DNA from 3 places in the Rathayibacter sp. VKM Ac-2759 genome. Region 1 is predicted to be linked to each of the others. Evidence: predicted binding sites of a transcription regulator. Region 1 holds the regulator's gene; each other region holds the start of a gene.

Region 1 (2,260 bases):
ATCTGCAGGCGGAGGCCCGTGTCGACGCCCGCGGGGACGTCGACGGGGATCGTGCGGCGCGCGCGGACGCGGCCCTGGCCCTGGCAGGTGGAGCACGGAGTCGCGATGACGGTGCCGTAGCCGCGGCAGGTCCCGCAGGGGCTGGCCGTCATCACGTTGCCCAGCAGCGAGCGCACGGTGCGCTGGATCTGGCCGGAGCCGTGGCAGATGTCGCAGGTGACGGGCGACGTGCCCGGCTGGCAGCACGAGCCGTTGCAGGTCTCGCACAGCACGGCGGTGTCGACCTCGAGGTCGCGGTGGGTGCCGAAGATGACCTCGTCGAGCGAGACCTCGACCCGCAGCAGCGCGTCCTGGCCGCGCTCGCGACGCGACCGCGGACCCCGAGACGAGCCCTGCGCGCCCTGGCCGAAGAACGTCTCGAAGATGTCGCCGAACCCGCCGAAGCCCTGCGCGCCTCCCCCGAAGCCCTCCTGCGGACCGCGGTCGTACTGCTGGCGCTGCTGCGCGTCGCTCAGGACGTCGTAGGCGTGGGTGACGAGCTTGAAGCGCTCGGACGCGTCGGCGCTGGGATTGACGTCGGGGTGCAGTTCGCGAGCGAGGCGGCGGTACGCCTTCTTGATCTCGTCGGCGGAGGCGTCGCGGGCGACGCCCAGCACTTCGTAGTGATCGGCCACAGGTGGCTTCGTCCTTCGTTCGTGGGTCGGTGCGCCGGGCACGGCGGACCTGGCGGGAGCCGGAGGGACCGGCGGAGGATCGGGGTCACTCCTCGCCGAGGAGGCGGGAGAGGTAGCGGGCGACGGCTCTGACCGCCGCGATGTTGCCGGAGTAGTCCATCCGGATCGGACCGAGGACGCCGAGGCGCGAGACCTGGCCGCCCGCGGTGTTGTAGCCGCTGGTGAGGACGGAGGTCTCCTGGAGGCCGAACGGCGCGTTCTCGCGGCCGATGCGGACGGAGATGCCGCGCGGGTCGGGGGTCATCTCGGCGAAGAGGCGCAGCAGCTCGACCTGCTCCTCGATCGCCTCGAGGACGGGGTAGATGCTCCCCGAGAAGTCCTCCTCGGTGCGCACCAGGTTCGCCGCGCCGGCCATCACCAGGCGGTCCTGCCGATTGGCGCCGACCTGCTCGAGCAGCGTCTGCACGATCGGGGTGAGCGTCTCGCGCCGCTCGGGAGCGAACTTCTCGGCGGCCGTCCGGAGCGTCTCGGCGGCGGCCTGGAGGCCCAGGCCGAGCACGGCGGTGTTGAGCTTCGCCCGGATCTCGCCGAGGAGCTCGTCGTCGACGTCGGCCGGAGTCTCGAGCACGCGCTGGTCGACCCGGCCGGTGTCGGTGATCAGCACCGAGAGCAGGCGCCGCGGCGCGAGCGCGACCAGCTCGACGTGGCGGATGCGGGCGGCCCCGAACGACGGGTACTGCACGAGGGCGACGCTGTTCGTCAGCTGCGAGAGCAGCCGCACGGTCTTCACGAGGACCTCGTCGAGATCGGGGCTCTGGCCGAGGAAGGTCTCGATGGCCTGCCGCTGGGCCGCGGTCAGCGGGCGCAGATCGGTCAGCTGGTCGACGAAGAGGCGGTAGCCCTTGTCGGTGGGCACGCGGCCGGAGGAGGTGTGCGGGGCCGCGATGAGCTCCTCCTCCTCGAGCTGCGCCATCTCGTTGCGGATGGTCGCCGCCGAGACCCCGAACGCGTGGCGCTCGACGATCGACTTCGAGCCGACCGGCTCGCGATGCGCGACGTAGTCCTGCACGATCACGCGCAGCACCTGGAGACCCCGCTCCGTCACCATGCGATCGACCTCCCGTCGGGCTCCGCCTGCACCTCGTCGCAGCTCCTGGCACTCCGCGACAATGAGTGCCAATCATACCCGCGCGCGAGGGGGTGAGGACGGGGTTGCCTCCTCATCGGCGTGGTGCTCGCTCATTGCCCGCGGGCGGCGGCGGCAGTACCGTGAGCGCGCGGTCGGAGGCGGTCGACGCGCGGCCGGCCGGTGCGCACGTCGATCGACGCGCGCCGGAGCGCGTCTTCTCGAGAGGAAAGGCCATGTCACTCCCCGAGTCCGGTCCGTCGCCGGAGCCCGCACCCCGCCCCACCGCCCCCGCTCCGCTGACCGAGTCGGAGGACCGCCAGTGGGCGTCGTTCGCCCACCTCGGCGGCATCCTGTCCTTCCTCCCCTCGCTCATCATCTGGCTCGTCTTCAAGGAGCGCGGCCGGTTCACGGAGGAGGAGGCGAAGGAGGCGCTGAACTTCCAGATCACGCTGCTGGG
Region 2 (2,260 bases), 510 kb from region 1:
CGCAGTTCGGTCTTTCGGTCGCCCGCTACTATCAGGTCCTCGGCGCGGTCCTCGCCTCTCCGGCGGCCCTCGCCCACGACCCGATGCTCGTCACGCGGCTGCAGCGCATCCGCGACGGACGCGCCGGCGCCCGCGCGGCGCGACGACTCGGGCGACCCGAGTAGACCCGCTGCTCGAGCCCACTGCAACGGAAGGCCGGCCGTCACCCCGATGTCGAACACCCACCAGAAGGACCGATTCGACGAGATCCCGGCCGGCGACGGCCGCGTCGGCGCGCACCGGCGGCCGCCGGCTCCGCACGCCGGGATCATCGCGCTCGCCTGGGCGGCGCTGGCGACCGGCGTGATCGTGCTGCTCGGCTTCATCGGGCTCCTGGTCATCGACAACCGCGTCGAGTTCAACGACGTCTTCACGGCTCCCACGGGCATCGCCGAGACGACGGCCACCCCGACGGTCGCACCGACCGTCGACCCGGCTCTCACCGTCGCCGTCCTGAACGGCACTCCGACCGCCGGTCTCGCTGCGAGCGCGGGGCAGGTCCTCACGACGGCGGGCTGGAACGTGCCGACGGTCACCAACGCGAGCACCGAGGACGAGGCCGTGACGACCGTCTACTACTCCGATCCGGCGCAGGAGGGCGCGGCGCTCGGACTCGTCGCCTCGCTCGGCACCGGGACGCTCGCCCTCACGCAGGACTTCGTCGAGACGGCGAACCTGGTCGTGGTCCTCGGGGCCGACTACACCGCCCCATAGGCCTCTCCGAGAGGCGTTTCCACGCCTCCGAACGGCCGTTCTGTTTCGGGCACGTTTAATCCATGTTGAATCCCGGGCAACTCTTTCCCCGAGGCCCGGATCGGCCCTTTCGGGCCTGAACGGCTCCATTAGTATTCCCAACCAGGCACCTGCGCATCGCACGTGTCGCGGGCAGCACAGCACTGGGGAGTGGAAATGGCGAACGGAACCGTCAAGTGGTTCAACGCTGAGAAGGGCTACGGCTTCATCACGGTCGACGGCGGCGGGCAGGACGTCTTCGTCCACTACTCCGCGATCGACATGTCCGGTTACAAGGTCCTCGAAGAGGGTCAGCACGTGGCGTTCGAGGTCGGCAGCGGATCCAAGGGTCCGCAGGCCGAATCGGTGCGCGTGGTCTGAGTCCCTCGTCGCTCCAGGAGCCGTCGTCCGCACTGCGCGGACGGCGGCTCCTGTCGTTGCGCCGGGCGTCGGGCTCACTTGCACTCGTCACCCGCGAGTGCCAGAATCGCTCTTGGCACTCGCTCCGGCTGAGTGCCAATCGAGAATTTTCCTGACGTCCGGGAGGGACGAGAAACACACATGGCCAAGATCATTGCTTTTGACGAAGAAGCCCGCCGTGGCCTCGAGCGTGGACTCAACACCCTGGCCGATGCGGTCAAGGTGACCCTCGGCCCGCGCGGCCGCAACGTCGTGCTCGAGAAGAAGTGGGGCGCCCCCACCATCACGAACGACGGCGTGTCGATCGCCAAGGAGATCGAGCTCGACGAGCCCTACGAGCGCATCGGCGCCGAGCTCGTCAAGGAGGTCGCCAAGAAGACCGACGACGTCGCCGGCGACGGAACCACCACCGCCACCGTGCTCGCCCAGGCACTCGTCCGCGAGGGCCTGCGCAACGTCGCGGCCGGCGCCGACCCGATCAGCCTCAAGAAGGGCATCGAGAAGGCCGTCAAGGCCGTCACCGCCGAGCTCGTCGCGGGCGCCAAGGCGATCGAGACCAAGGAGGAGATCGCGGCGACCGCCTCCATCTCCGCCGCCGACCCCGAGATCGGCGCCATCATCGCCGAGGCCATCGACAAGGTCGGCAAGGAGGGCGTCGTCACCGTCGAGGAGTCGAACACCTTCGGCACCGAGCTCGAGCTGACCGAGGGCATGCGCTTCGACAAGGGCTACCTGTCGCAGTACTTCGTGACCGACCCCGACCGCCAGGAGGCGGTGTTCGAGGACCCCTACATCCTCATCGTCAACTCCAAGGTCTCGAACATCAAGGACCTCCTCCCCGTCGTCGACAAGGTGATCCAGGCGGGCAAGCAGCTGCTGATCATCGCCGAGGACGTCGACGGCGAGGCGCTGGCGACCCTGGTCGTCAACAAGATCCGCGGCATCTTCAAGTCGGTCGCCGTCAAGGCTCCGGGCTTCGGTGACCGTCGCAAGGCCCAGCTCCAGGACATCGCGATCCTGACCGGCGGCCAGGTCATCTCCGAGGAGGTCGGCCTCAAGCTCGAGAACG
Region 3 (2,260 bases), 560 kb from region 1:
CGAGATCAGTCCGTAGTCGTAGCCGTCGACGCTCGCGTCGACGCCCGCGTTGCCGGCGGCGGTCGACGCCGTGTGCGAGCCGTGGCCGTCCGCGTCGCGCGGCGAGAGGTACTCGGGGTTGTCGGGCGAGCCCGCGGGCTCCGAGGCGCCGAGGAACCAGCGCGCACCGATCAGCTTCTGGTTGCACTCGTCGCCGGTCCACTGCTGCGACGCGTCGGCTCCGCTCGCGCAGGCTCCCACGAAGTCGTTGCCGTCGGACTTCGGGTAGGTGATCGTCGTGCCGTTCGTGGAGGGGGCGGCTCCGGGGCTCGTCGCGAGCGGAGCACCGGCGAACGAGGGGTTCTCGGGCGCGATGCCGGAGTCGATGACTCCGACCACGACGCCCTCGCCCGCCTCGTCGACACCGCCGAGCTCGTTCCAGACTCCGTCGGCTCCGTCGAGGCCGAGGAAGCTCGTCGAGGACTCCTGACCGGTGTCGGGGACGGGGATACCGGCGGCGGCCGGCGCCTGCAGCGTGGTGGGCTGCACCGCGCGGTCGAGGGTGAGGTCCTCGATCTCGCGCACCTGGGCGACGTCCTTGCGGTTCGCGAGGCGGCTGGCCTGCGCGCCGGTCAGCTCGGCCGAGAAGCCGTTGAGCGTGACGGTGTAGTGGTAGCCGATCTCGGCGTCGACAGCGGCGGCGACGTCGTCCTGGCGCTGCTCGAGGTGGGCCGAGTAGTCCTCGACGGGGGCGGACCGCGCCTGCAGCTGGGAGCCCGCGTCGGGAGCCGTCCGGGCGAAGCGGGCGTCGGTGCCCTCGTAGGTCGCCGCGGCGGGCTCGATCAGGGTGACGACGTAGTCGCCGTCGTCGAAGCTCTGCAGCGACGAGAGGCCGCCGACGAGCGAGGCGCTGCCGACGACGGGGGCGGCGGAGGCGCCGGTCGCCGCGAAGGCGGCGGAGGCGGCGACCCCGATGACGGCGAGGCCCGCCAGGATGCGCCGATCGGCGCGGCGGACGGGTGGACGGTGGGACGGGTGGATCGGCAATCGATGTCCTTACTCACGCTCGCTGGGAACCGGATCCGGTTCAGCTCTGAATCAGTACTGACGACCCTACGAAATCGATCGCCCGGCTCTGTTTCCAACAGATTACGAAGTAGTCGATCCTGGGACGGAGGTGCTTGGCACTCTCGAGGGTGGAGTGCTAAATTCTTCACAGTTGAGTCGATGAGGCTCAACTCTGAGAAGTCCTTCGTTGCTCGACTGAATGGAGTGATCATCATGGCCGTGACCTACGACCCCATCCGCGAACTCGACCGCGTCGCCTCCGCCCTCCTCGGCTCCGGCCAGGGCCCGCGCCGCATGCCGATCGACCTGTACCGCGACGGCGACCACTACGTCCTCACCGCCGACCTGCCCGGGATCGATCCCGGATCGGTCGACGTCGACGTCGACGGTCAGCTGCTGACGATCCGCGCCCAGCGCACGGTCGCCAGCGGCGACGACGTCACGTGGATCACGCGCGAACGCCAGTCCGCCACCTTCGTCCGCCAGCTGAGCCTCGGCCAGGGCGTCGACACCGAGCGCATCTCGGCGTCGTACGACAACGGCGTGCTCTCGGTCACCATCCCCGTGAGCGAGAAGGCGAAGTCGCGGAGGATCGAGGTGGTCTCGAGCGCGAGGCCCGAGCAGGTGCAGCTCAGCGAGTCCCGCTCCGAGTGATCCGGACGACGGAGGGCCCGCCCGCTCCCGAGCGGCGGGCCCTCCGTCGTGTCACGGCGCGACCCTAGGCTGGGAGCCATGCGCGCCTCCACGCCCGACGCCGCCGTCGGAATCCTGCTCCCCCGCGATCTCCCCGCCGCCGAGGTCCTCCCCTACGCCCGACGCGCCGAGGCGCTCGGCTTCGACGAGCTGTGGGTGATCGAGGATCTCGGCTTCCGCGGCGGCATCGCGCAGGCCGCCGCCGTGCTCGCGGCGACCGAGCGCATCGTGGTCGGGATCGGCATCCTCCCCGCCGCCGCACGGACGGCCGCGTTCACCGCCATGGAGCTCAGCACGCTCGCCGAGCTGTTCCCCGGTCGCCTGCACGCCGGGATCGGCCACGGCATGCCGCACTGGATGCGCGGGCTCGGCGTGTGGCCGAAGAGCCCGCTGACCCTCCTGGAGGAGCAGTTCGACGCCCTGCGCTCGCTGCTCGCCGGCGACGAGACGACCCGCGACGGCCGCTACGTGAAGGTCGACGGCCTCCGGCTCGAGTCACCGCCCGCCGTCGTGCCGCCGC

The links. The regulator HrcA, encoded in region 1, represses chaperone genes, less so after heat shock. The targets are predictions, from matches to a motif close to TTNGCACTCGNNNNNNNCGAGTGCNAA.
Positions count from the first base shown of each region.
Region 2: groL (chaperonin GroEL) is a predicted target of HrcA. The motif match lies at 1,265-1,291, and genes of this name have one in related genera.
Region 3: GSU68_RS13245 (Hsp20/alpha crystallin family protein) is a predicted target of HrcA. The motif match lies at 1,161-1,187, and genes of this name have one in related genera.

Region 1 is NZ_CP047176.1:2,288,688-2,290,947, forward strand. Features, by position in the region: gene dnaJ (molecular chaperone DnaJ) at 1-674, opposite strand, end outside; gene hrcA (heat-inducible transcriptional repressor HrcA) at 760-1,782, opposite strand; gene GSU68_RS10615 (DUF4870 domain-containing protein) at 2,037-2,260, shown strand, end outside.
Region 2 is NZ_CP047176.1:2,794,599-2,796,858, reverse strand. Features, by position in the region: gene GSU68_RS12950 (DUF3263 domain-containing protein) at 1-164, shown strand, start outside; gene GSU68_RS12945 (LytR C-terminal domain-containing protein) at 211-753, shown strand; gene GSU68_RS12940 (cold-shock protein) at 949-1,152, shown strand; gene groL (chaperonin GroEL) at 1,333-2,260, shown strand, end outside.
Region 3 is NZ_CP047176.1:2,852,737-2,854,996, forward strand. Features, by position in the region: gene GSU68_RS13240 (S8 family serine peptidase) at 1-1,026, opposite strand, end outside; gene GSU68_RS13245 (Hsp20/alpha crystallin family protein) at 1,261-1,701, shown strand; gene GSU68_RS13250 (LLM class flavin-dependent oxidoreductase) at 1,780-2,260, shown strand, end outside.